DNA from 3 places in the Exiguobacterium sp. s50 genome. Region 1 is predicted to be linked to each of the others. Evidence: riboswitches for the same ligand, from Rfam matches in the RefSeq annotation. Region 1 holds a riboswitch; each other region holds the start of a gene.
The links. A riboswitch is a leader RNA that binds a small molecule or an ion and turns the genes downstream of it on or off. The one in region 1 is predicted to bind S-adenosylmethionine.

Region 1 (3,275 bases):
CCGACCATCGCCTCAAGGGCGAGCACCGCATCCCGGAGTGTCCGTGCCATCGGGCCGGCCGTGTCTTGCGACCGGGAGATCGGGATGATGCCGCTGCGGCTAATCAACCCGACGGTCGGTTTGATACCAACGATTCCGTTATGGACGCTCGGGTGGATAATCGAGCCGCTCGTCTCGCTGCCGACGGCGAGCAACGTCAAGTTGGCCGCGACCGCTGACGCCGAACCTGAACTCGACCCTCCGACATCGAGCTTGTCCCCATACGGATTGAGCGTCTGGCCACCGACCCCACTCCAGCCGTTTGGCATGCCCTCGGTCAAAAAGTTGGCCCATTCGGACAAGTTCGCTTTCCCGAGGATGATGGCCCCGCTCGCGCGCAAGCTTTGGACGAGATGGGCGTCCCGGCCGGCGAAGTGATGCGCGAGGGCGACGGCCCCGGCCGTCGTCTTCATCAATCCGGCCGTCTCGACATTGTCTTTGATCAGCACCGGGATGCCGAGCAACGGTAATCGCTCACCTCGTTGATAGGCGCGATCCGCCGCCTCGGCCTCGAACAAGGCGTCCGGGTTCACTTGAATGACCGCTCTCAGTTTATCGTTCAACTGGGCGATTCGGGTCAAATAGTAGGCCGTCACGTCACGCGCCGTGAACGTTCCTTCTTTATATCCGCGATGGGCGGTCTCGATATCGAGTTCGAAAAATGTGTTTGGTTCAGTCATATAGATTCCTCCTTTGGTCACTCGATGGTATTCGCTATCGCCACATGATTTCCTGTTTTCGTTCGCCAACGAATATGTAACTTGGTACACTGAAAGAAAAGGGAGGTTACTATGAACCGTTCGTACGTACTCGTCTTATTGTCCGTCTTTGCCTTGTTCTTCTTACAGTTATATGCCGGGGACGCCCCGTATACGCTACCGCTCTCCATCGTCCTCGTCATCTTGATTCTCGGCGCCACCTTGGTCCAACTTCGACGCAAGCCAAACCGTTGACGCCGCTTCAAATCTGATGGTATGATGCTCTCACCAACTACATATCGATATCTCGAGTGAACGAGAGACCTGGCTCTATGACTTCACAGCAACCTGCTTCGGCAAGGTGCTACTTCCAGCAAGGCAGTTTGCCTTGGCCGATATGACAGAGCGCTCATGTCGATGACATGGGCGCTTTTTTTTGGAAATGAACATGAGGGGGACTTATTAATGGAAAAAGCAACATTCGCAGGCGGCTGTTTTTGGTGCATGGTGACGCCGTTCGAGGAACAACCTGGCATCGAGTCAATCGTATCCGGTTATACGGGAGGTCACGTCAATGACCCGACGTATGAACAAGTGAAGACAGGGACGACCGGGCATTATGAGGTCGTCGAGATCACATTCGACCCGACGCTGTTCGCTTATGAACGACTGCTCGAACTGTATTGGATTCAGACCGACCCGACCGATGACGGCGGCCAGTTCCAAGACCGCGGCAGCCAATATGCGCCGGCCATCTTCTATCATACGGAAGAACAACGCGTGAAAGCAGAGCAGAGTCGCGACGCGCTCGCGGCGAGCGGACGCTTCAAACAGCCGATCGTCACGAAAATCTTGCCTGCCGACACGTTCTATCCGGCCGAGGAATACCATCAAGACTTCCATAAGAAGAATCCGAAACATTATAAGGAAGATCGGGCTATTTCAGGACGTGATGAGTTTATTGATGTAGCGTGGGCGGAAAAAGTTTAAGTCATGTAATTGAAGATGAAAAGACGCGGCCATCATGATACGGTCGCGCTTTTTATCAGTTACATAATTCACCATTTTAGTACTGGTGAGAATTTAAGTAGATTTAGCTATCTTGTGAAATTCTTATATTAATTATAAAAATTAAGATCAGAATAGATATAATGTTATAATTAAGTCATAAAAATACATTATATTGGAGGACTTTATGAGACTACAATTAAAAGAATTTTATGGTAATAGTCATCCCGAATTTCCCTTAGACGAAAATTTAACCATTTATATTGGTAATAACGGATCAGGTAAAACAACGTTACTAAACGTAATACATAACATATTAAGTTGTGATTTTAATCCCTTATTTGATAAAAAGTTCGAAGAAATCGTGATTGAATTTGATAAAGAAGACTATACTCCAAAAGTTAGAGGGTTAGTATGGATAAAAAAAATAAGAGTAACTAAAACTAATAATGTATTAAATATAGAGTATACAACTGTAAATGGAATTAATTATTTGTTTGAAGGTAAGAAAACTATCTATCCTTTTGTAGAGATTAATTATGAAGTGAAAGGTGAGGACTTAATAGCAAATCTACCGCATTACTACCCATATGGAGAATCTCTTCTAGAGTTAATAAGTTATTATGAAGAGCTACAAGTTTTAACTAAACAGATTAGATACTTAAAAAATAGTATTCTTTATTTTCCTACTTACAGAAGAATAGATAGTGACTTATTAAGTTTGTTAGAGCAAAACAATACTAGTAAAGTAGATATGGATTTCGAGAAGGTAGCAAAGTTGTTCGAATCTTTACCAGAAAATAACAAACTCGTTGGAATTAATGATAACGATATAGATCAATTATTCCAAAAGTACACTTTTGAGTTACAAAAAAGAAGTTCTTTGGGACTAAATACTGTTCTAAAAAAATTGATAAGCACTTTAATAGAGAATACGTTTCAAAGTAAGGATTCCACATCAATTCGTATAAGAAACAAAAAAGTTCATAGTGACACCGACTCAGCAGAAAAATTAATTGATTTGGCAAATCAACTAAAACTTAGAAATGTTGACTACAACTCAATCAAAGATTATTTTAGTTTAAAAGAATCTAACCTCAAAAACGAGATAGAGGATAAAATTGCATTTGAGGAAAGACTAGATGACCACGATAAAATCATTAGAGAACTAATAAGTTTATATAGTTCACATTTGTTAAAAATGGAGACACTTTTAAAGCCTTTCGACTTTCTTCAAGATAATTTTACTAAATTCTTTAAAAATCGACTGAATTTACATATAGATGAAAAGTCATTTATTATTACACAATCAAAATCCTTTAAAGATTTATCAACCGGAGAAAAACAATTAGTAACAATTTTAAGTTATTCTTCTTTATTAAAATCTATAGTTTACCGTCCACTTATAATAATTGATGAGCCTGAGTTGTCACTACATTTAAAATGGCAATTAGAGCTCATACCTACGCTGTTAGAATTACCAAATAAACCCAAACTACTTATTGCTACACATTCTCCATACATTGCAAA
Region 2 (3,275 bases), on a different contig from region 1:
CGACACCAGACAGGCTGATGGCTGTGGCAATCCCGACCGTGGAGATTGGCGATACGATGATGAGCGAGAACGCCATCGCGATCAACATGCCCATCACGATCGGTTGCAGTTCAGTCATCGTCATGATGATCGTTCCGACGTACGTCGTGATTTGTGAGATGTATGTGAGCAGGAACGCCCCGATGCCTCCAGCGACGACGATGACCGTCATCGGCAAGACGAGCACCGTGTATGTCTTCAAGCGTGGCGACAACTGCATGACGAGGAACGTCGCGAGAGCGGCCGTCACACCAGCCGTGATGACGTCACCGATTCCGGCCATGAGGAACGCGCCTTCCTCGATGCGGATGGCGCCACTTCCGACCTGGGTCGCGATGCCGATCGTCCCGGCCTCGAGCGCCGATCGTCCGAACTGCATGGCGACGGCGACACCGATGATGACCGGTAAGAGGCGCATCGCAATCGTCGTCGCATCTAAGATGAACTGCAAGGACGGAAAATAAGGCAAGATGGCTTTCGTTAATTCACCGAGCAAAGCGCTCGGGATGAGGGCAATGAGAATGGCAAGACTGAGGCCGTTCAAGACGTTCATTAAAAATTGTTTTCCGGTAAGCTTCTCTTCCGTCATTGGGGATTCACCTGTCCTTTTCTACTGGTTTGCTGTTATGTACAAAAGCGATAAAGTTAATGACCATACTATGCCTCTTTCTGCCGAGCGTCAACCAGAAATGTTGAAATGTTCAGAATTTTCCATTTGAGCACAACTTTTGAACCGACTGGGCCGGATTCATATACTTAGAAGAGAGGTGAGCAAAATGATGACAGACGGATTCTTATATATATACGCCCCAATGTGCGGTACATGCGCCGTGGCTGAGCGGATGCTCTCGGTCGTCGAGGCGGTCGACCCAGAATTGAAGATTGAAAAACGCGATGCCAACTTTATCCCGAACGAGCTCGAGGCATATCAGGTTATGAGTGTCCCGGCGCTATTGAAGCTAGAGAATGGCCAAGTTCGCAATCGTTTGTACGCGTTTCAAAACGTCCAGCACGTCCTATCTTTCGTTAAATGAGATAGGATGATTAGAATAATCTGAAAATTTTAAATAATCAGTTGACACAGAAAGTTCACGAATGATATATTCATTACAACATCTTACTTGAACACAACATAGGACGAGATTTTCCCGTCATCAAGACGTTTTCGAACAACCGCTGCATGAGCTTACGCGATTTCAGGTGGACCTTCCCTTCGATTGTCCCCCAAAAAAATCAAGCGTCGGGGCACCGGTCGCGTAATTGCATGGTCCGTTCGAAGACCGAGTGATGGTTGGGTAAAAATCCCCCATATAAGGATGAATGCTCTGATCGGGCAAAAGAGGTTCATCTATGGGTTGTCCTTCAGTGACTCAAGGTGCTACGTTCTGTGTCATCCTCGGATGGCACCTTTTTTTATTTTGCTGAAAAAAATAGTTTGACATGAAAATAATGTGTCGCTATGATAAAGCTAATCAAATACGCAACCACTCTTATCAAGAGAGGCTGAGGGACTGGCCCTATGACGCCCAGCAACCGCGGAGCAATCCGAAATGGTGCTAATTCCAGCAAGGTGTATACCTTGGAAGATGAGAGCAATCGTTGTCCGTACGATAAAGTACGCACGTTTGCTCAAACGTGCGTACTTTTTTTGTTGTCAGGAGGGAAATGGATTGATTCAATTACGCAATGTGGCCAAATGGTTCGACACGAAAAACGGTCGGGTCCAGGCGGTCGATGATGTGTCGCTTACAATCGAAAGCGGCGAAATTTTTGGAATAATCGGATATTCAGGTGCGGGGAAGTCGACGCTCATCCGCTTGCTCAACCGACTCGAGGCACCGTCAAGCGGTGAAATCGTGGTCGCCGGCAGCGAGCTGACGAAACTCACACCAAAGGAACTACGCGGGGTACGTAAAAACGTCTCGATGGTGTTCCAACACTTCAACTTGTTATGGTCGCGCACAGTCGCTGAGAATATCAGCTTCCCGCTCGAACTCATCGGGGTACCGGCGAGCGAGCGCAAACGCCGCGTTCAAGAACTCGTCGAACTCGTCGGCCTCGCCGGACGAGAAGATAGCTATCCGTCACAGCTATCGGGCGGCCAAAAGCAGCGAGTCGGGATAGCCCGTGCGCTCGCTACGAATCCAGAAGTGCTCCTCTGCGATGAAGCGACGAGCGCACTCGACCCGAAGACGACGGATTCGATTCTCGAACTGCTCGTCAGCATCAACAAGAAACTCGGTTTGACGATCGTCCTCATCACCCATGAGATGCACGTCATCCAAAAGATTTGTCACCGTGTCGCCGTCATGGAGGCCGGAAAGGTCGTCGAGACCGGGCAAGTCGCCGACGTGTTCCAACACCCGAAACAGCCAATCACGAAAGAGTTCGTCAAACAGATCGGCGCGGTCGAAGACATGTCGCTAACGTTCGAACATTTGAAAGCTCGTTATCCGAGCGGTCAAATCGTCAAGCTCAAATTCTTGAACGAGACGGCCGAACAACCGATTCTGTCGGAAGTGTTGAAGCAGCATGACATCGGCTTCAACATCATCGGCGGAAACGTGACGCAGTCACAAGTCGGTGCCCTCGGGACATTATTCATCCAATTGATCGGAGAGCCGGCTGAAGTCGAGCGGGCCATCGCCTCAATCCGATCACAGGCAGTGGAAGTGGAGGTAGAAAGCGATGTTTCCTAATGTAGATTGGCAAGTCATGTTAGAACAGACGTGGGAGACGCTCTATATGACGCTCGTCGCCGGAGCCGCGACGTTCGTCATCGGTCTCGCCCTCGGGATGCTCCTATATGTCACAAACGAGCCGCTCATGATGAAGAACCGTCCGATTTACACGGTCATCAGCGCGGTCGTCAACATCTTCCGGTCAATCCCGTTCATCATTTTGATTATCTTGCTCATCCCGTTCACGTTACTCGTCGTCGGGACGATGCTCGGGTCAACGGCAGCACTGCCGGCACTGATCATCGGTGCGGCCCCGTTCTATGCTCGGATGGTCGAGCTCGCGCTTCGCGAAGTCGACCGCGGCGTCATCGAGGCGGCTGAGTCGATGGGTGCGACAAAATGGCAGATCGTCTATAAAGTATTGTTCCCAGAAGCATTGCCGGCCATCGTGTCAGGCATCACGGTCACGATCGTCGCGATCGTCGGTTACACGGCGATGGCAGGGGTCGTCGGCGGTGGAGGACTCGGGAACTTGGCGTTCCTCGAAGGCTTCCA
Region 3 (3,275 bases), on a different contig from region 1:
ACCTCCTTTAAGCTTTTTGATGCCGCCCCCGATGATGTTCGGCAGCAAGCCGAACCGTTTCGTCAATTGGGCGAGCACGGCCTGTTCACTTTGATGGCCGATGAACGACAAGTTGACGAGCGTCCCGTGCGTGCTCAATTCTTCGACGACCTCTTTCGGGACATCGAGGTTCGTCTTCAAGAACTTGCGCGTCGTCGCATGCTGCGGGTCCGAGAACACGTCGAGCACGTCCCCTTCTTCGATGATCCGGCCGGCCTCGATGACCGCGACCCGGTCGCAGATGCGCTCGATGACTTCCATCTCGTGGGTGATCAAGAAAATCGTCAGCCCGAGCTCGCGATTGATGTCGAGAAGCAGGTCGAGAATCGACTCGGTCGTCTCCGGGTCGAGCGCGCTCGTCGCCTCGTCGCTGAGCAGGATGTCCGGCTCATGTGCGAGGGCGCGGGCGATGGCGACACGTTGCTTCTGTCCGCCCGAAAGTTGCTCCGGATAATGTTTCCGATGATCCGTCAATCCGACGATGTCGAGGTACTTGTCGACGCGTTCGCGGATTATCCGCTTATCGAGTCCTTCGAGACGGAGCGGGATGGCGACGTTCTCTTCGACGGTCGCCGTCTTGAGCAGGTTGTAATGTTGGAAGATCATCCCGATGCGATGACGTAGCTTCGAGAGCCCTCGTTTGTCGAGCTTCGTGACGTCCTGTCCTTCGATTTCGACCTGGCCCGACGTCGGGCGTTCGAGCAGGTTGATCATGCGGATGAGCGTGCTCTTTCCTGCCCCGCTTCGGCCGATGATGCCGAAGATCTCGCCTTTCTCGATGGTGAGCGAGACGTCGTCGAGTGCGGTGACAGCACCTTTATTTACCGTGAACGTCTTCGTGATTCCTTTAAGTGCGATCATAGGCCCTCCTTAAAACGCCGGGACGATTGAGCCGTCGAACGTCTCTTCGATGAACGTCCGGACCTCGTCCGAGTGATAATACAATTTGAGCGTCGCGACGACTTCGTCATCCTTGTTGTCGGTACGGACGACGACGTAGTTCGGATACGGGTTGTCGACCGTGTCTTCATGGAACAAGGCGTCCTCGTTGATCGACAGGCCGGCACCCATCGCGAAGTTCGTGTTGATGGCAGCGAGTGCGACTTCCGGGAGCTGGGTCGGGAGCTGCGACGCCTCGAGTTCGATGAATTCAAGGTTGAGCGGGTTCTCGGCGATGTCACGTTTTGTCGCCTTGTCTGTCAATCCTTCTTTGAGCGTGATGAGTCCCGCTGTCTCATAGAGACGGAGCGCGCGTAGCTCGTTCGCCGGGTCGTTCGGGACGGCGACCTTGTCACCTTCTTTCAAGTCCTCGATGTCGGTCAATTTCTCTGAGTAGAGACCCATCGGGAAAGCGACGGTCTTGAACACGTCGTCGATTTTATAGCCTTTATCGGACTTTTGCAGTTCTAGGAATGAGAGCGTCTGATAACTGTTCACGTCGAGGCTGCCCTCGGCGAGCGCCGTGTTCGGCGTATTATAGTCGTTGAACACTTTGATATCGAGTTCGAGGCCGTCTTCGGCCGCGAGTTCTTTCACTTTCTCGGCGATCTGTTGGTGCGGCCCGCCCGTGACGCCGATCGTGAGCGACTCCGTGCTGAGCGCCTCGCTCGCGTCCGATTGTCCGCATGCTGAGAGCGCGATGGCGGCGAGTAGTGATGTTCCTGCAAGTACTGTTTTCTGTTTGATGTTCATTTGTTTTCCTCCTCCAAAATGAAAGCCCGCTACTCATTCAGAGTGGCGGGCACGACAAGTCAAAGTCGGACACGCTCATCTCCCAGACGATTTCGTCTGTTGGAATTAGCACCATGATCATTACGATCTGGTTGCCGGGTTTCACAGGGCCAGTCCCTCCACCACTCTTGATAAGCAATCGGTCTATTAAGTTGTTATCATCTTACTTTTAATTCTTTTAATTGTAAATAGATAATTGTAAATTTTCAAAAATTATTTTCAGAAAATTTTTATCGAGCGGTTCCGGCAACTGTTGCAGCTCGGTCTCCGTCATGACGGAGTCGACGAGGACCGGGATATGCTCAAATCCGACCCCGAGCGTCTCGAGCGTCGTCGGGGCACCGAACCGTTTCAACCAAGCTTCCAAATACGGAGCATCGGCCGAGCGCCGCAAGCGCTCTTGGATGATCAGGCCGAAGCCGACCTTGTCTCCGTGCAAGAATGAGTGGGTCGACTCGAAGCGGCTGAGCGCATTATGGACCGCATGGCCCACGGCGACGCGTGTCCCGGCGTCACCAAATCCACCGACGGCGCCGCCGATGGCGAGCACGTGATCGACCGCGAAGCGGACGTCGTCACTATACGACTCAAAAGCGTGCTCGCTCAATTCAAGTTCGACGAGACGCCCGCACTGCTCGGCCAAGACGAGTCCGGTGTTGACGCCGGCGTCAGCTGAGCTGTCACCACTCAAATAACGGGCCTCGTAAAACTTCGCGACCGTGTCGATGACACCTGCCCGAAAGTATTCATATGGTGAGCGCGAGATGACCCGTGAGTCAACGATGACCCGTTCGATGACGACGCGGAACATGTCGTAGCGGTCGTAGCTCCCGTCCTCCTGATAGACGACGCTGAGCGGTGTGAACGCCGCACAGTTCGAGGCGAGCGTTGGGACGACGATGAGCGGGACGTTCCGTTGATAGGCGACGAGTTTGGCCGTATCGACGAGCTTGCCACCTCCGACGGCGATTAACACGTCGGCGTCCAACGGTTTGAGCCGTTTGACTTCCGAGTCCGTGCACTCCCCGCTGAACCTTGTTGCCGGATAGTCCGCGATGGCCGGAAAGATGGCTCGGACGACGTCATACCCTTTCTGACCGTGCAGGACGTGGGCACGGCGGCCGTCGACTAAGTCATCAAGACGGTCGAGCGCGTCATCGGCGTGGTCATATTCAAGGACGGCCTGACGAATCATGCGCGCACCTCCTCATAGGCGGCAAACAACCGCTCGATTCGTTCGACGGCCTCGTCAATCTTCGGTTCCGGTGAGACGAGGCCGAAGCGGACGTATCCGTTCCCTTCCGAACCGAAGAAATAGCCCGGGGTGACGGCGACACCGGCTTCATGCAGCAGTTTCCGCGAGAACGACTTGGCATCACCCTCAGGCACTTTCGCCCAGACGAAGAACGAGCCTTCCGGCGGTTCGACGGCCCAGCCGGCCCGGTTCAACCCGTCGATCAGGCGATCACGCCGTGCCTCGTACAGTCGTGCCAAGTCATCGCGAA

Region 2: linked by a shared signal. The riboswitch ahead of KNP68_RS06650 (methionine ABC transporter ATP-binding protein) and the one ahead of msrA (peptide-methionine (S)-S-oxide reductase MsrA) in region 1 are both predicted to bind S-adenosylmethionine.
Region 3: linked by a shared signal. The riboswitch ahead of KNP68_RS13375 (MetQ/NlpA family ABC transporter substrate-binding protein) and the one ahead of msrA (peptide-methionine (S)-S-oxide reductase MsrA) in region 1 are both predicted to bind S-adenosylmethionine.

Annotation. Positions count from the first base shown of each region.
Region 1 is NZ_JACSLP010000001.1:27,896-31,170, forward strand. It holds gene KNP68_RS00165 (amidase family protein) at 1-719, opposite strand, end outside; gene KNP68_RS00170 (hypothetical protein) at 831-992, shown strand; SAM riboswitch class I at 1,037-1,138, shown strand; gene msrA (peptide-methionine (S)-S-oxide reductase MsrA) at 1,203-1,727, shown strand; gene KNP68_RS00180 (AAA family ATPase) at 1,933-3,275, shown strand, end outside.
Region 2 is NZ_JACSLP010000004.1:19,358-22,632, reverse strand. It holds gene KNP68_RS06660 (PTS sugar transporter subunit IIC) at 1-628, opposite strand, end outside; gene KNP68_RS06655 (thioredoxin family protein) at 816-1,073, shown strand; SAM riboswitch class I at 1,527-1,632, shown strand; gene KNP68_RS06650 (methionine ABC transporter ATP-binding protein) at 1,710-2,738, shown strand; gene KNP68_RS06645 (methionine ABC transporter permease) at 2,728-3,275, shown strand, end outside.
Region 3 is NZ_JACSLP010000011.1:19,096-22,370, reverse strand. It holds gene KNP68_RS13380 (methionine ABC transporter ATP-binding protein) at 1-900, opposite strand, end outside; gene KNP68_RS13375 (MetQ/NlpA family ABC transporter substrate-binding protein) at 910-1,731, opposite strand; SAM riboswitch class I at 1,804-1,908, opposite strand; gene KNP68_RS13370 (iron-containing alcohol dehydrogenase family protein) at 1,949-2,965, opposite strand; gene KNP68_RS13365 (aminotransferase class I/II-fold pyridoxal phosphate-dependent enzyme) at 2,962-3,275, opposite strand, start outside.